DNA from 3 places in the Streptomyces sp. NBC_01017 genome. Region 2 is predicted to be linked to each of the others. Evidence: riboswitches for the same ligand, from Rfam matches in the RefSeq annotation. Region 2 holds a riboswitch; each other region holds the start of a gene.
The links. Region 2 has a riboswitch for cyclic di-AMP ahead of OG331_RS21580 (transglycosylase SLT domain-containing protein). Riboswitches for the same ligand answer to the same signal wherever they lie in the genome.
Positions count from the first base shown of each region.

Region 1 (7,898 bases), 200 kb from region 2:
GGCCGACATGAGCTTCGAGCCGGCGAGTGCGGAGATGGCGAGGGCGCCGCCTGCCACCCAGTGGTCGCCGGCGCCCCTGGTCACCTGCCGCAGGTCGAAGCGGGTCAGGGCCATGACGTAGAGCACCAGGCCGAGCCAGAACAGGACCAGGGCCGCGTGGGCGAGCCATGCCGTGGACTCGGTCGCGGCGAGGGTTGCGGCCAGGACGGCGAGGCCCTGGGTGGCCACGCAGCTGAGGAAGACCGCGCCGGGCATGCGGGGGTGCAAGCGGCGTACCACGGCGATGAGGAGGCCCGGCCAGAGCAGAGCCGCCAGGGCCAGTAGGGCCTTGGCGAGGGGTTGCCAGCCGAGGGTGGCGAAGCGGGTGCCGAGAACCGCCGTCGCTGCGATGGCGGTGAGGGCGGCGGGGGTGGCTGCCTCTTTGAGCCACCTGGCGCGGTCCCGGAGGAGCCTCGCGGTGAAGCCGCCCGCGAGGGCCAGCCAGGCTGCGCAGGCGAGGGCGAGGGCGATTCGGGACAGGGTTTCGTAGCCGGCCTGGTGGAGGGCGACCGACAGGATGCCGGTTGCCATGACGGCGGCGCCGGCGGTGGGGGGACTCTGCGACCACCAGGTGTGGAGGGGGGATGCGGGGGTGGTCGTGGGGGCGGGCATGGGGTCGATGCTAGGGATTGGGGGGTGTGGGGTGGGTGGGGGCACGCGCGCGTGTGGGGTGAAATGCACGTCTGCCGCGCGACGGTTGGGCGACGGGTGCCTGCGGCGGCCCGCTCGGGTGAGTGGGGGTTCGCGTAGCGCCTGACTGTTCGTTGTGGGTCGGGGCCGTGCCACCGTACGCGGGTGCGGGTGCGGGTGCGTTTGCCGCACCACTACGCGCGCGTGGCGGAGGCAGTGCGCCACGCGCGCGTGTGTGTTCGTCAGGCCGGGCGGACCACGCTGTGGATCGACGACTCTCCGTCGTAGTAGATCGATTCCTCGCGGACGTACGCGCCGGGCTTCGGGGCGTGGATCATCATGCCGTTGCCGATGTAGAGGCCTACGTGCGTGATGTCGTCGTAGAAGAAGACCAGGTCGCCGGGCTGGGCGCTGGAGACGGGGACCGCGGTGCCGGCGTTGACCTGGTCGTAGGTGACACGGGGGATGTCCACGCCTGCGGCCTTCCAGGCGCCCTGGGTGAGGCCGGAGCAGTCGTAGGAGTCGGGGCCGGTGGCGCCCCAGACGTACGGCTTGCCCACCTGGGCGCGGGCGAAGGCCAGGGCCTTCTCGGCCTTGGTGGCGTACGAGGAGTCCGACGCCGACGAGTCGGAGGAGGACGAGTCGGACGAGGAGTCGTTGCTCTCCTGCTGCTGCGCCGCCTCCTGGCGCCGGCGCTCGGCCGCCTCTTGCTGCCGGGCCAGTTCCGCCGCCTTGCGGGCGGCCTCCTCCTGCTTGCGCTTCTCGATCGCGGCGAGGCGGGCCTTCTCCTCCGCCGTCAGCTTCGACAGCAGTTCGCGTGCGTCGGCGAGCTTCTTCTGGACGGTGGACTTGGCCGTCTGGAGGTCGTTCTGCGACTCGGTGAGCGTTTCGAGGCTCTGGGTGGCCTCCTTGCGCTTCTTCATCGTCGCGGACTGCTGGGTGAAGTAGTCGTCGACCGATTCCTTCTGGCGGCCCGTCATGCGGTCCATCAGCTGGGTCTGGTCGAAGTAGTCCTGCGGGCTGTCAGCCAGGAGGAAGGTCGCCGTGTCGGGGGCCGAGGTGCCCGTGCGGTACTGGGCGGCTGCGTTGCGGCCGAGTTCCTCGCGCGCGTCGTTGAGCTTCTGGGTGCGCTGGGCGACGTCGTCGAGGAGGGTGTCGACGCGCTTGCGCTGCTTTGCGGTCTTCTCTTTGGCCGCGTTGTACTTCTCGGTCGCCGACTCCGCCTGGCGGTAGAGGTCGTCGACCTTCTTCTCGACCTCTTCGAGGCTCGGTTTGTCGTCCGTCGAGGGGCTCGCGTTGGCCGTCTGGGACAGCAGGGCGACGGAGGTGAGGGCCGCCGTGGCGAGGGCGGGGGTCCGTATGCCTGCTACGCGCGTACCAGCGGGACGCGACTTGCGGTGCGACGCCAAGGGAGGCGACTCCTTCCATGCTCCGCCTACCGAGTTAGCTGTCGGGTTCGGGCGGATGGTTAGGAAGGGTTGCCCTACGGCCGCTCCCCGGGCGGGAGTCGGGCCGATTCACCCCAAGTTCGGTGGGTCCCCGGCTCCGGGTGCACGGCGGCGCTCCGGACTCGGCGGAGGCCGTGCGGCCCGGCGACGTTCGCCGGTGGGGGTCGTACGGCCTGTCCGGCACGGTAGCCAACTCGTGTGGCCCCTGTGAAGGTTGATGTTCGATATGCCCGATACATTTTCGTGACCTTGGCGATGTGTGCCGTGGATCGTGGTCGATGTGGCGGGGTTGGTGGTCAGTTGTGAGCGTTTTGGGTTTTGAGGGTATTTCGGCCGACTCGGGTCGGTTGGTTTCGGGGGATTGCGGATCGTAATGGGGTGGTTCTGGAGGGTGAGGGGAGTGTTTGGGGTGCGTGGGTTCTGAAGATCGGTGAGTGCTGAAACAGGTGATGTTCTCAGGGCGGCGGCGGGCTGTCAGTGGGGCGCCCTAGACTCGGAGAGCGATGAGCAGCCTCTTTGACGACAGCTTCCTGGCGGGCCTCCAGGCCCCGCGGGCCCATGCGGGCGAACCACCACCGCCGCCCGAGGACGATCACGCTCCGGAGCCGGTTCCGGACGATCTGTTCGGCGGGAAGTTCGACGTGCCGCCGGACCGGGACGACTACTACCGCGACGGCGCCCCGCGCCCGGCCCTGGATGCGGCAGCGCTGCTGGCGGGGCTGAACGAGAACCAGCGTGCGGCCGTCGTCCACTCCGGCGGCCCGCTGCTCATCGTGGCTGGCGCCGGGTCCGGCAAGACGCGTGTGCTCACCCATCGCATCGCGTACCTGCTGGCCGAGCGGAATGTGCATCCGGGGCAGATCCTCGCGATCACCTTCACCAACAAGGCCGCGGGTGAGATGAAGGAGCGCGTCGAGCAGCTCGTCGGCCCGCGCGCGAACGCGATGTGGGTGATGACCTTCCACAGCGCGTGCGTGCGCATCCTGCGCAGAGAGAGCAAGAAGCTCGGGTTCACCTCGTCGTTCTCGATCTATGACGCCGCCGACAGCAAGCGGCTGATGGCGCTCGTGTGTCGTGATCTGGATCTCGACCCCAAGCGGTTTCCGCCCAAGTCCTTCAGCGCCAAGATCAGCAATCTGAAGAACGAGCTGATCGACGAGGAGGACTTCGCCGCCCAGGCGACGGACGGCTTCGAGAAGACCCTCGCGCAGGCGTATGCCCTGTACCAGTCGCGGTTGCGGGAGGCCAACGCCCTCGACTTCGACGACCTGATCATGACGACGGTCAATCTGCTGCGCGCCTTCCCGGACGTCGCCGAGCACTACCGCCGGCGGTTCCGGCATGTGCTGGTCGATGAGTACCAGGACACCAACCACGCGCAGTACGCGCTGGTGCGCGAGCTCGTCGGTACCAGTGAGCACCCCGTCGACGTGCCGCCGAGCGACAACGACATCCCGCCCGCCGAGCTGTGCGTGGTGGGTGACGCCGACCAGTCGATCTACGCCTTCCGGGGCGCCACCATCCGCAACATCCTCCAGTTCGAGGAGGACTACCCGGACGCGACGACGATCCTCCTGGAGCAGAACTACCGCTCCAGCCAGACGATCCTGACCGCCGCCAACGCGGTCATCGAGCGCAACGAGTCCCGGCGCCCCAAGAACCTGTGGACCAACGCGGGCGCCGGTGCGCGCATCACCGGCTACGTCGCGGACACCGAGCACGACGAGGCGCAATTCGTCGCCGAGGAGATAGACCGACTGACGGATGCGGGCGATGCGAAGGCCGGTGACGTCGCCGTCTTCTACCGGACGAACGCCCAGTCCCGTGTCTTCGAAGAGATCTTCATCCGCGTCGGCCTGCCCTACAAGGTCGTCGGCGGGGTGCGGTTCTACGAGCGCAAGGAGGTCCGGGACGTCCTGGCCTACCTGCGCGTGCTGGCCAACCCCGAGGACTCCGTACCGCTGCGGCGGATCCTGAACGTCCCCAAGCGGGGCATCGGCGATCGCGCCGAGGCGATGATCGACGCGCTTGCACAGCGGGAGAAGATCAGCTTCCCGCAGGCGCTGCGGCGGGTCGACGAGGCGTACGGCATGGCCGCGCGGTCGACCAACGCCGTCAGGCGGTTCAACACGCTGATGGAGGACCTCCGTACGATCGTCGAGTCCGGTGTGGGACCGGCGACGGTCCTGGAGGCGATCCTCGAACGGACCGGGTACCTGGCCGAGTTGCAGGCCTCCACCGACCCTCAGGACGAGACCCGTATCGAGAACCTTCAGGAACTCGCGGCCGTGGCCCTGGAGTTCGAGCAGGAGTCGGCTGAGGATGAGGCCTCCGGTGGGCTCGCGGCCTTCCTGGAGCGGGTCGCGCTCGTCGCCGACTCGGACCAGATCCCGGACGAGGACGAGGACGGCTCCGGCGTCATCACCCTGATGACCCTGCACACCGCCAAGGGCCTGGAGTTCCCGGTCGTCTTCCTCACCGGCATGGAGGACGGCGTGTTCCCGCACATGCGCGCCCTCGGCCAGACCAAGGAGCTGGAGGAGGAACGGCGGCTCGCGTACGTCGGCATCACGCGCGCGCGTGAGCGGCTGTATCTGACGCGCTCGTCGATGCGGAGTGCGTGGGGGCAGCCCTCGTACAACCCGCCGTCCCGCTTCCTGGAGGAGATCCCGGCGGCGCACGTGGACTGGAAGCGGACGGGGGCGACCTCGCCCGTGTCCTCCGGTCCGGCGGCCGGCGTGGCGGCCTCGCTGTCCTCGTCCCGTTCGCGCTCCTCGGCGTCGGGGGCGTCCGGGTTCGCCACCCGGCGGACCTCGGAGAAGCCGGTCGTCCAGCTGGCGGTCGGGGACCGGGTCACGCACGACCAGTTCGGGCTCGGCACCGTGACGGCGGTCAAGGGCACGGGCGGGAACGCCGAGGCGACGATCGACTTCGGGGACACCAAGCCGAAGCGGCTGCTGCTGCGGTATGCGCCGGTGGAGAAACTGTAGCGCTTACAGGTGTGCGCCCTCGCTGAGCTGTTGAGGAGCGGGGGCGCCTGAGCGCACAAGGCAGTTGGCGGGTTGCCGGGAACGTCGGCCGGTTGCCTACGACGGGTCCAGGCCGTGGCTGCGCAGCCAGGACAGTGGGTCTATCGCCGAGCCGCCGCCCGGTCGCACCTCGAAGTGCAGGTGCGGGCCGGTTGAGTTGCCGGAGTTGCCGGAGTACGCGATGGGGTCGCCGGCCTTCACCGTCGTACCGGAGGCGACACGGTAGCTGGAGAGGTGGCAGTACCACGTCTCCGTGCCGTCCTTCGCGGTCACGATCATCATGTTGCCGTAGGCGCTGTTCCACTGCGTGCGGACGGTGCCGTCGGTCGCGGCCATAACCGTCGTGCCGTACGAGACGGGGAAGTCGATGCCGCTGTGAATGGACATCCAGTTGATGCCGGACTGGCCGAAATAGGCGCTGAGGCCGTGCTGTGCGACCGGAACCGCGAACTTCGGGCGCAACCGCTCCTTGCGGGCCGCCTCCTCGGCGGCCTTCTTCTTCTCGGCCGCCTGCTGAGCCTTGAGGTCGATGCGCTCCTGCGTGCGGCTGGCCCGGTCGGCGAAGTCGTCGGCGCCGGCGGAGAGGCTCTCGAGCTGGGTGTCCAGCTTGTTGTTCGCGGTGGACGGCTTCACGGCCTCGCCGTCCGAGGCCAGCGTGGAGGACGCTTCCTTGTCGTCGGTCAGGCTGCCGACGGAGGCGGCGGCGATTCCCGCGACACCCATCACACACGCCGACGGCACGGCGACGGTCAGGAACGCGGAGCGCTTGGGGGGCGTGCGGCGGCGGGAGCGGGACCCGCTGCGGGAGGCGGCGCGCGGGGAGGGGGCCGGAGTGGTCTCCTCCTGGTCGTCGAGGAGGGGCGTCACGGCGGGGAGTTCACCGGTCGCGGTCAACTCGGCGTCGCCCTGGACGGGGGCGTCGTACGCCGTGGGGTCCAGGTGCTCGAAGTGCGCGGTCGCCTGCTGATCGAAGGATTCTGCTGAGTGCTCGTACTCGTCGATCGCCTGCGCGGTGGCCTCTACGGCGCCGTCGGAGTTCCACTGTGTGGCGTCGTACGCGCCCGTGTCGAAGGCCTGCGTGCCCCATTCCCAGTGCTGGGTCTGGTCGGCCGGGGCGCCGGACTGGTCGGGCTGGAGCCAGGCGTTCGCGTCCCACTGACCCGAGGTGTCGTGGCCGACTGCCTGCTGCGGGACGAAGGCGAGCCGTTCGTGGTCGGTCGTCCAGGCGGTGGTGTCGTACGCGCCGGTGTCGTAGGCGGCGTGGTGCTGGGCCGCGTAGGCGTCGTAGTTCACGGTGTGGTGGCTGCCCGTCGACCACTGCGTGGTGTCGTACGCGCCCGTGCTCTCGCCGGGGAGGCTGCCGAAGAGGGGGTCCGCGTCGAAGGTCGTGGTGGCGTGCCCGGTGGCGCCGAATCCGGTGGCGTCGTAGGTGCCGTACGTGGTGGAGTCACCGTACTGGGCTTCCTGGGCGCCGTAGGACGCGTAGTGCGCCGAGGCGGCATCGGAAGCCGAAGTCGGGGAGGTCATGGTCCCCGACGGGTGACGATCGTTCACCAACTTCTCTCTCGCCTCGACAACAGGGGCTGCCAGAGCAGTGCGGCGACTGTACCCGGCGGTATGCGGGCACGACAATCTTCGGCAGGTTTCGCGCGCGCAGGAAACGGGCATTCGGCCGTGTTTTGGCGGACTGCGGGCGTGAGTTTGGCCTTGTGTTCGAAGATTGTTCGACGTTTGGTCAGCTGTCCTGAGGCCGTGCGGCGAGTGCGATCAGGTCGTCGGGCGGCCGTCGGGCGCGGCCGGCGGGATGGTGCGGGAGGGCTACGCCACTGTCAGGCCGCCGGCCTGGGCGGTGGCCTCGGCTCCGGTTCGTGCGGAGTCGAGGGCCTGCCGGATCCCGGTTGCCACGGCGGGGTGCACGGGCAGGGCGAGGTGTCCGATGCCGGTGACGCGGACGTTCTGCGCCATCAGGTCCGGGTGCGCGATGCAGGCCGTCTCCAGCGGGTCCATCAAGTGGTCGAGGTCGCTCCAGAAGCTCACGAAATGGGTACGGCAGCCGGGCGCGGGACCTGCCAGCTCCTCTAGAACCGGTGAGCCGGGGCGCATCTGACGCACGATCGGGTGCGCGTTCGCCAGCGGGACGACGCGGGTGCCGGAGTGCGGCGTGCCGAGCGTGACGAGGGTGCGGACCCTGACGTCGCCGCCGAGACACTGCACGTAGTAGCGCGCTATCAGCCCGCCGAGGCTGTGCCCGACGACGTCCACCTGCCTGCTGCCGGTTCGCTCGCAGATCCCCTCTATGTGCCGGCCGAGCAGTTCGGCGGCGGTGCGGATGTCGCAGGTCAGCGGGGAGTAGTTGAGCGACTCGACCTGGTGCCTGCCGTGCTGGGCGAGGCTGCGGCGCAGCAGGACGAAGACGGAGCGGTTGTCGATGAAGCCGTGCAGCAGGACGACGGGGGGAGTGGTCTCCGTCGGCAGCTGGGCCGTGTCCTGCGCGGGGAGCTGTGGGGTGGTCCGGCGCTCCTGTGTGATGCCCGAGGGGTAGAGCAGCACGTGGCCGGCGAGGATCGCGAGCTCGAGGGCGGTCGCCTTCAGCAGGGCCAGGGAGAGGCCGGCGAGACTGCTCGGAAGCAGGCGTCGGCAGAGCGGGAGAAAGGGGAATACTGCCCCGGTGACCTTCATGGCCGACCTCCTTGCGGCACGCAGGAGGACGGCTCCGGCCCCCGTTGTGCCCTCATGGGAAGTCGCGGTGGAG
Region 1 is NZ_CP108683.1:4,567,909-4,575,806, reverse strand. Features, by position in the region: gene OG331_RS20640 (tellurite resistance/C4-dicarboxylate transporter family protein) at 1-651, opposite strand, end outside; gene OG331_RS20635 (NlpC/P60 family protein) at 912-2,078, opposite strand; cyclic di-AMP (ydaO/yuaA leader) riboswitch at 2,087-2,255, opposite strand; gene pcrA (DNA helicase PcrA) at 2,621-5,107, shown strand; gene OG331_RS20625 (M23 family metallopeptidase) at 5,204-6,673, opposite strand; gene OG331_RS20620 (esterase/lipase family protein) at 6,965-7,825, opposite strand.
Region 1: it holds a riboswitch for cyclic di-AMP, as region 2 does, so the genes downstream of both, OG331_RS20635 (NlpC/P60 family protein) here and OG331_RS21580 (transglycosylase SLT domain-containing protein) in region 2, are expected to answer to the same signal.

Region 2 (7,898 bases):
GGGGCATGGGGTGCTGCCTCACTCTCATACGCTCCGTGCCATGTGGTCGGGCCACACGTTACGGGTGAGGCGAGGGTCTTGGGCAGTACGGAACTCGCGTCGCCGAGGTCGGCGAATCAGCAGGTCGCCGCACTCGGTCACGTCGACGAGACCTGAGCCGGTGCTCTCAAGGAGCTCGCCGGCACCACGTGGGAGTGAAATCGCCACAAGCAAAAGGAAGTTGCCCGCGTGGAATCAGAACTGGAACCGGAACAGGTGTCAACACATGTGAACACAGCAGCCGTCCGGTTCGAGTCGAGTCGATGGGGCCTCCTGTCCGTATTCTCTGATCATGGCCCGACCCATCGCATATTCACTCATCGCCACTGACCTGGACGGGACGCTGCTCCGAGGCGACGACACGCTCTCCGACCGTTCCCTCGACGCGCTCGCGCAGGCGGCGGCGGCCGGTGCGCAGCACCTCGTCGTTACGGGGCGGCCGGCGCCCAGAGTGCGCCCGCTCCTCGACGTCCTGGGCAGCCGGGGGCTCGCGGTGTGCGGACAGGGCGCGCAGGTGTACGACGCCGGAGCGGACTGTCTGCTGTGGTCCATCACCCTGGACCGGGAGTTGGCGGAGACCGCCCTCGGCAAGATCGAGGCCGAGGTGGGGCAGGTGTACGCGGCCGTCGACCAGGACGGCGTGGACGGGCTCACGCTCATCGAGCCCGGGTACCTGATGCCGCACCCCACCCTGCCCGCCGTACGCGTCCGGCACCGCGACGACCTGTGGTGCGAGCCGATCAGCAAGGTGCTGCTGCGCCATCCCACCCTGTCGGACGACGAGTTGGCGGCGACGGCGCGGTCGGTGGTCGGGTCCCTCGCGACGGTCACCATGTCCGGGCCCGGGACCGTCGAACTCCAGCCATGCGGCGTCACGAAGGCGACCGGTCTCGCGCTCGCCGCCGAGCATCTCGGTCTGGGCGCGCACGAGACGATCGCCTTCGGGGACATGCCCAACGACATCCCCATGTTCGACTGGGCCGCCCGCGGGGTGGCGATGGCCAACGCGCATCCCGAACTCAAGGCGGTCGCCGACGAGATCACCCTCTCGAACGAGGACGACGGCATCGCCGTGGTCCTCGAGAGGCTGTTCGCGGGGAGCCTGGCCGACTTCGCCCAGTAGGGCACGTCGTCGGACCAGGCCCCCGCGCCAGGGCCTAGTAGGGGCCGTTCACGTTGTCGATCGAGCCGTAACGCGCGGCCGCGTAGTTGCACGCGGCCGTGATGTTCGCGACCGGGTCGAAGGGGTCGTACACCGTCCCCGGCACGTGGTACGACGCGAAGGTCGGGTCGATGACCTGGAGGAGGCCCTTGGACGGGGTGCCCGCGACGGCGTTGGAGTCCCAGTTGTTGATGGCCTGGGGGTTGCCGGACGACTCGCGCATGATGTTGCGCTGAATGCCCTCGTACGAACCCGGAATTCCGTTTTGCGCCATGATGTCCAGCGCGTTGCGGATCCAGCCGTCGAGGTTGTTCGGGTACGTCTTCACGGAGGACTGGGTGGCCTTGGCGACGTTGGACTTCTTGGCGGGCGCGGACGCCTTGTCGGCCGACTTGTCCGGCGAGCTCGCCTTCTTCGTCGCCCGGACCTCCAGGTCGAGGCCGGGGTGGATCAGACGGGGGTCGTCGCCGATCGCCTTGCGGTTGTCCTTGTAGAGCTGCTTCCAGCCGCCCTGCACGTCGTACCGGTCGGCGACGCCGTAGAGCGTGTCGCCCTTCTTCGTGGTGTACGTGACGGTCTTGGCCTTCACGGCGGCCTGGGGAGCGGCCTGCGCGACGGTGGGGGACTGGGCCGGCTGTGCGGCGCTCGCGGTGGTCGCGCTCAGGAGCGGGATGGCGAGGGCGGCGGTACCGGTGCCGGCTGCGATGACGTGCCGGGTGAGCGGGTTGGTGCGGGGGCGGCGGTGTTTGCCTCGGGGCATGGCGCTGTTCCTCTCCGGCGCCTGCGAGGTGAGCTGTCGGGTTCGGGCGGGAGATGCCCGGCCGCGCCGCCGTGTGGCGGTGCGACTTCACCCCGAGCCGGTTCGGTGCGCCATCAAGGCGTCCGGTCCGGCGACTTACCTGGGTCCCCCGCTCCTGCCGTGCGTGAGTGAGTTGCGTGGGTGGGTGACTCGGGCGGCGGCAGGATTAGGCGTCCGCCCGACTGAGCGGGAACGTATGCGAGAGCACATGCCCGGAACAAGTGCCGTGGTCACTGTCATGCCGGTTGACCATGGTCTGGTGCGAATGGGGCGCTTGATCCTTTGCGGTTGCCAAGCCTCAACTTGCTTTTGAAGCAAGGGGAGACGCGGGTGCGCCGAGGCGGGTGCGCGACCGGGTGCGAGTGACCCAACTCACTGACGTCCACAAGAGCGGCAAATCGGGCAATGAATCCAACTCGCCTTTAACCGGCTGTCCGTGGAGTCCGTTTCTCCCATGTCCGGTGGAAAAGTACCTCTTCGCCCTCCATGCAGATCACCTCGTTGGAGGCGATGAAGTCATGCCGGTCGCAGCTGATCTCCGAGCGCGTCCGCACGGTCGCGTCCCACCCCAGCTCCGGGCGGTGCAGGCGGATCGACCACTCCGAGCGGGTGCGGGCCGACAGGGGGTCCCACTCGTTGATCGTGTACGTCTCCAGCGCGTCCTCGGCGAACTCCAGACCGTCGGGGTACACGCGCGTGCCGCCGTACCGGGGGTCGACCTCCAGGCGCCACTCGCCCTTGGCCACGTCCCGCACGACGAGGCGCTCGGGGCGCGGCTCGTCCAGCGTGATGGGGGAGTTCACGCCGAGCGGTTCCGCCTGCTCCGGTTCCTCGAAGGTGATCGCTGTGTCGTCTGCCGACTCGTCCAACGCACGCGTGCGTACCGGAAGTTCCAGCGAGCTTCCCGACGGTTCCAGGCCGAAGCCCGCCGCCGAGTCCGGCTGGGGCCAGATCCACGGCCAGTACGCGGAGGACACGGCGAGGCGGATGCGGTGGCCGGGCGGGAAGGCATGGCCGATGCCGTTCAGCTCGACGGTCACGTCCTCGGTGGCGCCCGGTTCCCACGGCACCGCGCGGTCCCGGCCGTGGCGCGCCGACAGGTTCAGCACGCCCCGCGTGACCAGGGTCGAGGAGCCGTCCGGTGCCACGTCGCAGAGCCGGGCGACGACCTGCCCGCGCGGCACCTCCGACGTCAGCCGCAGCCGCACCTTCGGCCGCCCCGACACCCAGGTCTCCTCGCCCACTTCGAACTCGAAGCACGCCGACCGCGCGTCCTCCTCCCGCTGGTCCGGCGGCAGGTCGGCGTCGTTGCCGAAGGGGAAGAAGCGGCCGGCGTCGATGCCGGTGTGCATGGGGGAGCGGACGAGGACGGGGGCGCCCTGGAAGGCGTACGTCACCGCGCGCACGTGGGGAGAGGGCCAGGCAGGCTCGCCGACCCAGCGGCCGGGCAGCGTGGGGTACACCGTGGCCGGGCGGTGCGAGTCGCTGACGTACGAGCGCAGCACGGGCTCGGCCATGACGCCCGTGTCCTCGTCCTTCAGCCAGTGGTCCCACCAGCGCAGCGTCTCCTGGAGGAAGCCGATCGCCGGGCCCGGCGGCAGGCCGCGGTCGGGGTACTGGTGAGACCAGGGGCCGATCAGGCCGCGCACGCGGTCCGCCGGCAGGTGCTCGACGAGGCGCAGGACGGTGTCGCGGTACGGGTCGTGCCAGCCGCCCACCGCCAGGACGGCGGCGTCGATCGCGCCGTAGTCCTCGCAGACGCTGCCGTGGCGCCAGTAGTCGTCGCGTGTCTGGTGGCCGAGCCAGGTGTGCAGGAACGGTTCGACGGCCTCCAGCCGCTTGAGCCACATCTCCCGCCAGGCGTCCCCGACATACAGCGGGTCCGGCGGGCGAGCGACGAAGGCGAGCATCGTCGACGCCCAGGCGTGCATGTCGACGGCGAGGACGGAACCTCCCATGTAGTGCACGTCGTTGTCATAGCGATCGTCCGCTGAGCAGACCGTGACGATCGCCTTGAGCGGTTCGGGCGCGAGGGCCGCGATCTGGAGGGAGTTGAAGCCGCCCCAGGAGATGCCGAACATGCCGACCCGGCCGTTGCACCAGGGCTGGGCCGCCAGCCAGTTGACCACCTCGACCCCCTCGGCGAGCTCCGTCGCCGAGTACTCGTCGGTCGGCATGCCCTCGCTGTTGCCGTGACCGCGGATGTCGACGCGCACGGAGGCGTAGCCGTGGCCTGCGTACCAGGGGTGGCGCTGGTGGTCTCGGGGCGCGGTCCAGTCGGTCAGTCGATACGGCAGGTACTCGAGGAGCGCCGGTACGGGCTCGTCCGTCAGGGGGCGCCACACGCGCGCGTACAGCAGGGTCCCGTCCGGGAGCGGGATGCGGAGGTCGTCGTGAGTCGTCTCGTAGGGGAAGGACGTACGGATGTGCATGAGCGGGATCCCAGTGGCTCGGTCGGTGTCAGTGGACCGGGTGCATCGTGCGGCGCAGCCAGGGCGCCGCGGCCATCACGAGCAGGCCCGCGGCCACTGCGATCGCGCCGTTGACGCCGAAGTAGGCGGGCTTGGAGACGTCGTCGTAGAGCTTCACCGTCTGGGCCTGGATGCCGTTGGCCAGGGCGAGGGACAGGAACCAGAGGGACATGGTCTGGCCGGCGAACGCGGCCGGGGCGAGCTTGGTCGTGGCCGACATGCCGGAGGTCTCCAGGAGGACGTCGCCGAGCCCGAGGAGCAGGTACGCACCCACGATCCACCAGACGGACATGAGGTAGTCGTCGGAGGAGCGCCCGGAGGTCGGCAGCACCATCAGCAGGAAGGACAGGCCGCCGAGGACGACCCCGATCGCGATCTTGTTGGACGCGTGCGGCTGGCGGCGCCCCATCCTGACCCACAGCGCGGCCACGACGGGGGCGAGGGCGACCTCGAAGGCGCCGAGGGCGGAGGCGTACCAGCCGGCGGGGAAGTCGAAGCCGAGGACGGTCGTCCCGGCGTTCGTCGAAGCCAGCAGGATCATCGTCGAGTAGGCCTGGAAGAGGATGAAGTTGAAGACCGTCGAGGCGAGGAACAGGACGACGTACGGGCGAAGGCGACCGCGTTCCTCGGGGGTCACGCGCCCGCTGGAGAACATCACCGCGAAGTAGACGGCCGGGGCGATCACGGAGACGAGGGTGAGCAGGTCGACGAAGCGGTCCATGGTGAGCCGGCCGGCGGTGGCGAGCAGGAAGGCGACCGCCGCGGTGACGGCGAGGCCCGTGACGATCAGGCGGATCGCCCGGCGCATCGCCTCCGGAGACAGCGCGAATTCGGCGGAGTGCTTCCGCCCGGCCAGGTGACGGCGGCCGGCGACGTACTGGACCAGACCGAGCGTCATGCCGATCGCTGCGGCCGAGAAGCCCCAGTGCCAGCCCTTGTGGTCGCCGAGCCAGCCGGTGACGAGCGGGCCCGCGAAGGCGCCGATGTTGATCGCCATGTAGTAGAGCGCGAAGCCGGCGTCACGGCGGTCGTCGTCGGTGCGGTAGAGCTTGCCGACCATGGTGGCGACGTTGGGCTTGAGGAGCCCTGTGCCGGCGCTGATCAGGCCGAGGCCCACCCAGGTCATGCCGGTCGGCGGCACCGCCATGGCGTAATGGCCGCAGGCGATGAGGATGCCGCCCCACAGCACCGCGCGATACGAGCCGAGGATGCGGTCGGCGAGCCAGCCGCCGGCGACCGAGACCAGATAGACGAGGGTGCCGTAAGCGGCGGAGACGGAGGCCGCGGTCCCGGCCGACATGCCCATACCGCCGTGGGTGACCGTGTCGGCGAAGTACAGGACGAGGATGGCCTGCATGCCGAGGAACGAGAAGCGTTCCCAGACCTCCAGACCGGAGAGGGTGAGGAGGCCTTTCGGCTGGCCGGGGAAGGCGCGGTCGTCGCGGGGCGGGGGCCCGCTCTCGGGCTCGATGTCGAGGTCGGTTCGGGACACGGGCCGCTACTTCCCTATAAGTGGATGGATATCCCGCCTTATCAGGTGATCAAAAACATACCGGTCGTGATCCGATACCGCCCGGGGTGGACGGGTGGGCGGCATCGGTGATCGAAAGGTGACCGGATACGCTGACTTGAGTGATGGCAGCGACCTATCGACAAACCGTGTAACCGCCAGTGGACACCAGCAGACAGGAGACCCCTCGTGACCGTCGTCGGGCCGTTCGGGCTGAGCGTGCGGGACCAGGCTCTGGAAGCCGATGTCCAGGCCGGATTGACGGCTGTCGAGGAGGGATTGCTCGAAGCCACCAAGAGTGAGGTCCCCTTCATCACGGAGGCCGCCCAGCATCTGGTGCGGGCGGGCGGAAAGCGGTTCAGGCCGCTGCTCGTGATGCTCGCTGCCCAGTTCGGGGACCCGTATGCGCCGGGGGTCGTGCCGTCGGCTGTGGTGGTGGAGCTGACCCATCTGGCGACGCTGTACCACGACGACGTGATGGACGAGGCCGCGGTGCGGCGGGGTGTCGACAGCGCCAACACCCGCTGGGGCAACTCGGTTGCCGTACTGACCGGGGATTTCCTGTTCGCGCGCGCCTCGCACACTCTCGCCGACCTCGGGCCCGAGGCGGTGCGGGTGCAGGCCGAGGCGTTCGAGCGGCTGGTCACCGGACAGATCCTGGAGACGGCGGGGCCGCAGGACGGGCGCGATCCGGTGGAGCACTACCTGGATGTGCTGAGCGGGAAGACCGGGTCGCTGGTCGCGGTGTCGTGCCGGTTCGGGGCGATGATGTCGGGCGCCGACGAGACCGTGGTCGACGTGCTCACCCAGTACGGGGAGCGGCTGGGGGTCGCCTTCCAGCTCGCGGACGACGTACTGGACATCGCGAGTGACTCCCACGAGTCCGGGAAGACGCCGGGGACGGATCTCCGGGAAGGGATTCCCACGCTGCCCGTGCTGCGGTTGCGGGAGCGGGCCGAGCGGTTGGGACTGGCGGACGATGTCGCCCTGTGCGAGCTGCTGGACTCCGATCTGACGGACGACGCTCGGCATGCGGAGGCGTTGGCCGCGCTGCGTGAGCATCCGGCGTTGGAGCAGGCTCGGCGGGACACGGTGCGGTATGCGGAGGACGCGCGGGCTGCGTTGGCGCCGTTGGCGGACATCGGTGCCAAGGCCGCGTTGATGGAGTTGTGCGATGCGGTGGTGCATCGGGCCGGATAGGGGTTCTCGCCCCCGCTGCCCCTACCTGCCGGGTTCTCGCCCCCGCCGCCCCTGCCCTTCCCGTCCTTGAAGGGGTGCCGCCCCTTCGACCCCGGTCCCTGGGCTGCCGCCCCCAGACCCCCGCCATCGGCCTGAACGGCCTCGTCCTCAAACGCCGGACAGGCTGAAATGCCCGGATCGGCGCCTATGAGCGACCGGTCTCACGCCCCTGACAGCCTCCGTGCGGCTGTGACGCAGGTCACTTATCTGGACTGAGTCCAAAGTGAGATCGCCTCCGTATGAATGCCCAGAAGCTGACGCAGGGGGCGTCAGCCGCAATACGGGGAGAAAACAGAATCATGGGCATGAACGCGACGTTCTCGAAGCGCCGTAAGAGCCTGATCGTCACCGCTGTCGCGGTGGCTGCCGCCGGTGGGGTCGCCGCCGCGGTGATACCCGCCTTCGCCGCCGGAGGTGCCCGCGCCGACCACGCGGGTCACGCCGGAGGCGACGCGCAGGGGATCGTGAGCCGGAGTGGGACCGCCGCCGGCACCGGGGGCACGGTCCTCGCCGCCAGTCTTCGGGGGGCGAACGAGGTGCCCGTGGTGGGCGGGCCGGCCGTCGGGGACAAGGACGGGGCCGCCGTGCAGTTCGTGAAGGTCAAGGGCGACAAGGTGTCCGTCGCCGTCGCCTGGCGCGGCACCGGCAAGCCGACCGCCCTCCACATTCACCAGGGCG
Region 2 is NZ_CP108683.1:4,763,240-4,771,137, reverse strand. Features, by position in the region: gene fahA (fumarylacetoacetase) at 1-7, opposite strand, end outside; gene OG331_RS21585 (HAD family hydrolase) at 332-1,162, shown strand; gene OG331_RS21580 (transglycosylase SLT domain-containing protein) at 1,197-1,961, opposite strand; cyclic di-AMP (ydaO/yuaA leader) riboswitch at 1,967-2,141, opposite strand; gene OG331_RS21575 (CocE/NonD family hydrolase) at 2,423-4,432, opposite strand; gene OG331_RS21570 (peptide MFS transporter) at 4,461-5,963, opposite strand; gene OG331_RS21565 (polyprenyl synthetase family protein) at 6,171-7,181, shown strand; gene OG331_RS21560 (CHRD domain-containing protein) at 7,526-7,898, shown strand, end outside.

Region 3 (7,898 bases), 2.5 Mb from region 2:
CCACCAGCTCCCGCGCATGCTGCACACCATCGGCTTCGACAAGGTCTACGAGCGGGCCGAAGGCGCGTACTTCTGGGACGCGGACGGCGACGACCACCTGGACATGCTCGCCGGGTTCGGGGTGATGGGCCTGGGGCGCCACCACCCCGTCGTCCGCAAGGCGCTGCACGACGTCCTCGACGCCCAGCTCGCCGACCTCACCCGGTTCGACTGCCAGCCGCTGCCCGGGCTGCTGGCCGAGAAGCTGCTCGCACACAGCCCGCATCTGGACCGGGTGTTCTTCGGCAACAGCGGTACGGAGGCGGTGGAGACCGCGCTGAAGTTCGCGCGGTTCGTCACCGGCAAGCCGCGCATCCTGTACTGCGACCACGCCTTCCACGGGCTGACCACCGGCTCGCTGTCGGTCAACGGCGAGTCCGGCTTCCGGGACGGCTTCGCCCCGCTGCTGCCCGACACGGCCGTACCGCTCGGCGATCTCGACGCCCTGGCAAGGGAGTTGAAGAAGGGCGACGTGGCCGCCCTGATCGTCGAGCCGATCCAGGGCAAGGGCGTGCACGAGGCCCCGCCCGGCTATCTGCGGGCCGCCCAGGAGCTGCTGCACCAGCACAAGGCGCTGCTCATCGCCGACGAGGTGCAGACGGGGCTCGGCCGGACCGGCGACTTCTACGCCTATCAGCACGAGGACGGTGTCGAGCCGGACCTGGTGTGCGTGGCCAAGGCGCTCTCCGGCGGATATGTACCGGTGGGCGCCACCCTCGGCAAGGACTGGATCTTCAAGAAGGTCTACTCGTCCATGGACCGCGTGCTGGTCCACTCGGCGAGCTTCGGGTCCAACGCACAGGCCATGGCCGCCGGGCTCGCCGTGCTGTCCGTCATCGAGGACGAGCAGATCGTCGCGAACGCGCGGGCGACCGGGGAGCAGCTGAGGTCCCGGCTCGCGGCACTGACCGACAAGTACGAGCTGCTCGCCGACGTCCGCGGCCGGGGCCTGATGATCGGCATCGAGTTCGGCAGGCCCGACTCGCTGAAGCTGCGGAGCCGCTGGACCATGCTGCAGGCCGCGCGCAAGGGCCTGTTCGCGCAGATGGTCGTCGTACCGCTGCTGCGGCGGCACCGGATCCTCACCCAGGTCTCCGGGGACCACCTGGAGGTGATCAAGCTGATCCCGCCGCTCATCATCGGCGAGCGCGAGGTGGACCGGTTCGTCGACGCCTTCACGGACGTGATGGATGATGCCCACAGTGGGGGCGGGCTGATGTGGGACTTCGGCAAGACCCTGATCAAGCAGGCGGTCGCCAACCGCTGACACCCGGGGCCACGGGCATTTTTGCCTCTGAGACAAGAAGTTTGCCATAGAGGCAATACTCCGGCTGAATGGAGAGCATGAGCTCTCCCGAGACCGAGCCAGAGCCCGACAGTGGGGTCGCGGCCAAGGCTGATGCGACCGGGCTGGTCGATGCCCTGCCCGCCGTCGCGCCCCAGCTGCGCGCGCTGCGCCGCCGTGCCTCCCTCACGCTGGAGGCCGCGGCCCGCTCGGCCGGCCTGTCGCCCGCGCACCTCTCCCGCCTGGAGACCGGGCAGCGTCAGCCCTCGCTGCCGATGCTGCTCGCGCTCGCACGCATCTACGGTACGACCGTCTCCGAGCTGCTCGGCGAGACGGTCGCCGACCGGGACGCCGTGGTGCGTGCCGCCGACATGGAGCCGACCGCGGCCGGCGGCTGGACGTACTGGCAGGCGGGCGCGTCAGGGCGTGGGATGCAGGCTCTGCGCGTCCACGTGCCGTACGGCTCGCAGGGCGACATCGTGCGCGTGCATCCCGGCGAGGAGTGGCTGCACGTCCTCAAGGGGCGGTTGCGGCTGCGCCTCGGGGACGCCACGCACCGGCTCGCGCCCGGCGACAGCGCGCACTTCGACTCGCTCACCCCGCACCGGATCGCCGCCCTCGACCAGGACGGGGTCGAGCTCCTGTTCGTCCACACCCTGCTGCAGAGCCCCACGGCCACGCTGTGTCTGGGCCCCACCCCTGGAGAGACGCCATGAGCGACATGGAGGAGAAGTTCCCGCGAGCCCTGTGGGTGCGGCTCATCATCTACATCGCGGTGGGGCACGTCTTCGCGGCGTTCATCTACCTGCTCTTCGAGATGGGCGCGCAGCAGTAACCGGGCGGAAGCAGCCGGGGCGGAGGCCGCGCGGCGTGTTCACACAGCGCGTGCGCCGCCGGCCGCCCGGCGTCAGTCGAGCAGACGTTCCCGCAGCCGCTCCCGGGTCTCCGGGGTGAGCCCGAGGCCCTGCTCCAGGTAGGTGTCGACGCCGCCCCACGCCTCGTCGATCGTGTCGAAGGCCGCCGTCAGATACTCGGCCCGCGCGTCGAACAGTGGGCTGAGCAGCTCCATGACCTCCGGCGAGTACGCCGAGGCGTCGCTGCCGCTGCGGCGCACCTTGTAGCGGCGGTGCTTGGCGTTGGACTCCAGATAGTCGGCGACGACCGCCTCGCGCTCGACGCCGAGGGCGAGCAGCGTCACGGCGATGGACAGGCCGGCGCGGTCCTTGCCGGCCGCGCAGTGCATCAGGGCGGGGACGCTGTCCTGCGCGAGTGAGTGCAGCACCTGGGAGTGCTCGGCGGTGCGCTCCTTGATGATCATGCGGTAGGAGGCGATCATCCGGTCGGCGCCCTTGCCGTCGGCCAGGATCTCGCGGAGCTGGTCCAGGTTGCCGTCCCGGACCATCTTCCAGAACTCGGCGCCGTCCGCGGGGTCCGACAGCGGCAGGTTCACATTGCGCACGCCCCGCAGCTCCACATCGGCGCCTTCCAGCTTCTGGTCGGCCGCGTTGCGGAAGTCGAAGATCGTGTGCAGCCCCAGGGTGTCGAGGAAGGCCGCGTCGTCCTCGGTCGCGTGCGCGAGGTGGCCGCTGCGGAACAGAACCCCGTGCCGCACCCGCCGTCCGTCCACCGTCGGCAGTCCGCCCACATCACGAAAGTTGCGAACTCCGGCCAGCTCGGGCTCGGTCGACGGGATCTGCTGCGTCACGGGGGCTCCTCCCAGTCGGCCCCGTCGACGCGGCTCGGCGATGCGGCCGACGGGGTGCGCACTCGACGATACGACATGCCTTCCTGGGCCAATGAGTTGTCCACAGGCGTTGCCCCGGGGCCGCTCGAACCTTGATGATGTTGGTACTTGGTGGCACCTGTTCGTATCTGTTTTAGATCTGTGAGGGCTTGATGCTGGAGATCTCCGACGGTCGCGAGGAGTATCCGGTCGAGGGCGGCCCCGCTTCGTACGGCCCGCCCTGTCCATGCGTACCGACGGGCGGCGTGGCACCGAGTGGGGTTTCGAGCGGTACGAGACCGAGGGCGACGAGCTGCGGTTGCGCTTTCGTGACGGCGGGCTGGACGTCACCCTGCACTACCGGATGCGCGCAGACGTCGTGGAGCGCTGGGTCACCCTGGACAACCAGGGGCCCGCCCTGGAGCTGCTGCGCGCCGACTCGGCCGCCTGGACGCTGCCCGACGGGAGAGCGGGCGGTTGTCCCAGCTGCACGGCCGCTGGGGTGCCGAGTCCCGGCTTGCGCAGGGTCCCCTCACCTGCGGCGAGAAGGTCATCGGCAGCCGCCGCGGACACACCGGGCATCAGCATCTGCCCTGGGTCGCGCTCGACACGGACGCCACCGAGGAGCGCGGCGAGGTCTACGGCTGCGCTCTCGGCTGGTCGGGATCCTGGCGCATCGCCGTGGCGCAACTCCCCGACGCGCGCGTGCAGATCACCGGCGGCGTCGGATACGACGACTCCGGCTTGCTGCGCCTCGCGGCGGGGGAGTCCTTCACGACGCCCGTCTTCGCCGGCGTGTGGAGCGACGGCGGCTTCGGCGGGGCCAGCCGCGCCTGGCACGCGTACCAGCGCGCGTACGTGGTCCCGGACGCGGACCAGGACCGGCCGGTGCTGTTCAACTCCTGGGAGGCGACGGAGTTCGACATCTCCGAGGAGCAGCAGAGTCTGCTCGCGCGGCGGGCCGCGGCCGTCGGCGTCGAGCTGTTCGTCGTCGACGACGGCTGGTTCGGGAAGCGCACCAGCGACCGCGCCGGGCTCGGCGACTGGACCCCCAACCCCGACCGCTTCCCGTCCGGGCTCAAGCCGCTCGCCGAGTACGTGCACGCACTCGGCATGCAGTTCGGCATCTGGGTCGAACCAGAAATGGTCAATCCGGACAGTGAGTTGTATCGAGCCCATCCCGAATGGGTTCAGTACTAAACGGGACGAAAGCGGACGGAACTTCGCAATCAACTCGTACTGAACCTCGCGCGCGACGACGTCCAGGAGTACCTCTGGGAGCAGCTCGACGGGCTCCTCTCCAGCGCCCCGATCGACTATGTGAAGTGGGACTTCAACCGCTGCTTCGCCGACGCCGGCTGGCCCGGTGAGGCATACCCGCAGCACCTGTGGGTCGACCATGTGCGGGCCTTGTACGGTCTGCTGGACCGGCTGCGCGCCGCTCACCCCGGCGTCGCCTTCGAGTCCTGCTCGGGCGGTGGAGGACGGATCGACCTCGGCGTACTCAGCCGTACCGACCAGGTGTGGACCTCGGACAACACCGACCCCCTCGACAGGCTCGCGATCCAGCACGGCTTCAGCCAGATCCACCCGGCGAGGGTCATGGCCGCGTGGGTCACCGACAGCCCGAACGCCATGCTCAACCACCGGGCCGCCTCCCTGCGCTTCCGGTTCGTGAGCGCCATGGCTTGCGTGCTCGGCGTCGGCGGCGACCTCACCCGGTGGACCGAGGAGGAGCTCGCCGAGGCGCGGGAGTGGGTGACGCTCTACAAGGAGATCCGGCCCCTGGTGCAGCGCGGCGACCTGTATCGGCTGCGGCCTCCGAAGGGCGGACTGAGTGCGGTGCAGTACGTGCTCGGTGACGAGACGGTCGTCCTGGCCCGGCTCCAGGCCCAGAGCTACGGCGAACCCGCCCCGGCCCTGCGGCTGCGCGCCCTCGACTCGGCAGCATCGTACGAATGCCTTGAAACGGGCGAAGTTCACCGAGGGGCGGTATTGGTGCATCACGGACTTCATACCGGCCTGCGGGGCGACCTTGATGCGACGGTTATCCGACTGCGTCGCATCTAGGGGTTCTGTCCGAATTGGCGCCTTCATTCCAACTCGCTCTGGAGTAAAGGGAGCTGGAGAAGTGTCACGTGAGGAGCGTCATATTCGTGACCGTGCGTCGCTCGTCATGTTCACGTAATTCACATGCTTTTCGAGGGGTTTTGAGTCCGGAGACGTCCCCATAATTTACGGAGTGTGACCGGTAATTCCCAGAAGGGATCAACAGGAACGCATTCGGGCGGAACCCCTCACTTGTTCCCGTGCGTCTTCCTCGCTTACGTTCCACACCAATCCGGACGGACGCCTAATCCTGCCGCCGACCGGATCCCGCGCTAACTCACCCGTACCCGGCAGGAGCGGGGGACCCACAGGTACAACCGCCTGTTCCGGTCTCCGGAACGGCTTGGGGTCAAGTCGCGTCCCGACGCGACCGGGCATCTCCAGCCCGCACCCGACAGCTCACCTCGCAGGCGCCGGAGAGGAATTCGCCATGCCCGCGAAGGGTAAGCATCGCCGCCCGAAGTCCCTGCGCTTCACCCGCTCCATCGCCGTCGCCGGAACCGGTGGCGCCGCTCTCGCTCTCCCGTTCATCGGGGCCGCCGGCGCCCACGCCGCTCCCTCTCAGCCCGTTTCGGAAAAGGCCGTTCAGTCCGCTCCGGTCGCCGAGAAGAAGGCCGAGAAGAAGTCCACCGACAAGAAGGCGGACGCGCGGACCTATTCGGTGAAGGTCGGCGACTACCTTGCGAAGATCGCCGACGACCAGAACGTCAGCGGTGGCTGGAAGAAGCTCTACGCCGACAACCGTGAGGCCGTCGGCGCGGACCCGGCGCTGATCCACCCGGGTCTCAAGCTCACCATCGGCGGCAAGAAGGCCGAGACGAGCGCCCCCAAGCCGTCGTCCGCGCCGTCCTCCTCCGCGCCTTCGAAGTCGTCCTCGGACACGACCGCCTCGAAGTCCTCGGCGTCCAAGTCCGCCGCGTCGAAGACCACCACGACCGCGCAGAGCGCCGAGAACACCAGCGCCTCCAGCGGCTTCTCCGCCCCCCTCGACGGCGCCACCCTCGGCACCGCCTACAAGGTGGCGGGCAGCATGTGGTCCAGCGGCTACCACACCGGCGTCGACTTCTCCGCCCCCACCGGCACCCCCCTGAAGGCGGTCGGCGCGGGCACCGTCGTCTCGGCCGGCTGGGGCGGCGCGTACGGCAACCAGGTCGTCATCCAGCTCGCCGACGGCCACTACGCCCAGTATGCCCACCTGTCCTCGCTGTCCGTCTCCAGCGGCCAGTCCGTGACGGCGGGCCAGCAGATCGGGCTCTCCGGCGCGACCGGCAACGTCACCGGCCCGCACCTCCACTTCGAGATCCGCACCACCCCGGACTACGGCTCGGACCTGGACCCGGTCGCCTACCTGCGCTCGAAGGGCGTCTCCATCGGCTGACGCCCGCCGCGGAACCCCCTGCCTGACACGCTGCCGAAGGCCGGACCCAGATCCCCGGGTCCGGCCTTCGGTCTGCGCGCACACGGCTGTATGGCGGTTGCGCCCACAACAGCCCTGATCGGAGGGTTATTCCACCTTTGGTGAACACTTTAGGAGTGGCTTATCTCACCGCTCGTCAACCCCGTCCTACGGTCGCGTAGGTCACATTCGAAGGTGAATCATGGGCCGATGTGGCAGACGATTCGAAGAGTGACAGCAGATCAGTGATCGGGTCGTACGTTGCGGTGGGGGACAGCTTCACCGAGGGCGTCGGCGACCCCGGCCCCGACGGGGCGTTCGTCGGTTGGGCCGACCGGTTCGCGGTCCTGCTCGCGGACCGACGACCCGAGGGCGACTTCAACTACACGAACCTCGCCGTGCGCGGCAAACTGCTCGACCAGGTAGTCGAGGACCAGCTTCCGAAGGCCGTCGAACTGGCCCCGGACCTGGTCTCGTTCTGCGCGGGCGGCAACGACATCATCCGGCCCGGCACCGACCCCGACGAGGTCGCCGAGCGCTTCGAGCGGGCGATCGCCCGGCTCACCTCCGAGGTCGGCACCGTCATGGTGACGACCGGGTTCGACACCCGTGGCGTGCCCGTGCTGAAGCATCTGCGCGGCAAGATCGCCACGTACAACGGTCATGTGCGGGCCATTGCCGACCGGTACGGCTGTCCGGTGCTCGACCTGTGGTCCCTGAAGACCGTTCAGGACCGCCGGGCCTGGGACCACGACCGGCTCCACCTGTCTCCCGAGGGGCACACGCGTGTGGCGCTCCGCGCCGGCCAGGTACTCGGCCTGGAGGTCCCGGCGGACCCGGACCAGCCCTGGCCGCCGCTCCCGCCCCGCGGCACGCTCGACATCCGCCGCGACGACGTCCAATGGGCCCGCGAGTACCTGGTGCCCTGGATCGGGCGGCGCCTGCGGGGCGAGTCGTCGGGGGACCACGTCACGGCCAAGGGCGCGCTGTCCCCGGACGACATCAAGATGCGGATCGAATCAGTGGCTTGAGAGCGGTTCGCAAGCGACCTGTCAGCGGGTTCGCGGGTGACGTGCCGGTGTGGGCCGTACCGACGTGTGATCGGTACGGCCCACACCTACGCCGGCGTCAGCGTGACGACGCCGTCAACGCCTCCCGCTCCAGCCCCAGTTCCCGGGCGAGCGCCTCGTCCACCCACTCCTGGGCACGCGCGCGTGAGACCGCGCCGCGGTACGACGTCATCTGCACGGCGAGCCCGTCGAGGAGAGCCGTCAGGCGCAGGGCCGCGCCCATGGGGTCCGGGCAGCGGAACTCGTCCGCGGCCACACCCTCCGCGATGACCTCGG
Region 3 is NZ_CP108683.1:2,286,193-2,294,090, reverse strand. Features, by position in the region: gene OG331_RS10710 (aspartate aminotransferase family protein) at 1-1,306, shown strand, start outside; gene OG331_RS10705 (helix-turn-helix domain-containing protein) at 1,384-2,040, shown strand; gene OG331_RS10700 (DUF6126 family protein) at 2,037-2,159, shown strand; gene OG331_RS10695 (tyrosine-protein phosphatase) at 2,232-3,029, opposite strand; partial or broken gene OG331_RS10690 (alpha-galactosidase) at 3,236-5,117, shown strand; cyclic di-AMP (ydaO/yuaA leader) riboswitch at 5,425-5,582, shown strand; gene OG331_RS10685 (LysM peptidoglycan-binding domain-containing M23 family metallopeptidase) at 5,587-6,534, shown strand; gene OG331_RS10680 (SGNH/GDSL hydrolase family protein) at 6,798-7,583, shown strand; gene OG331_RS10675 (TetR/AcrR family transcriptional regulator) at 7,681-7,898, opposite strand, start outside.
Region 3: it holds a riboswitch for cyclic di-AMP, as region 2 does, so the genes downstream of both, OG331_RS10685 (LysM peptidoglycan-binding domain-containing M23 family metallopeptidase) here and OG331_RS21580 (transglycosylase SLT domain-containing protein) in region 2, are expected to answer to the same signal.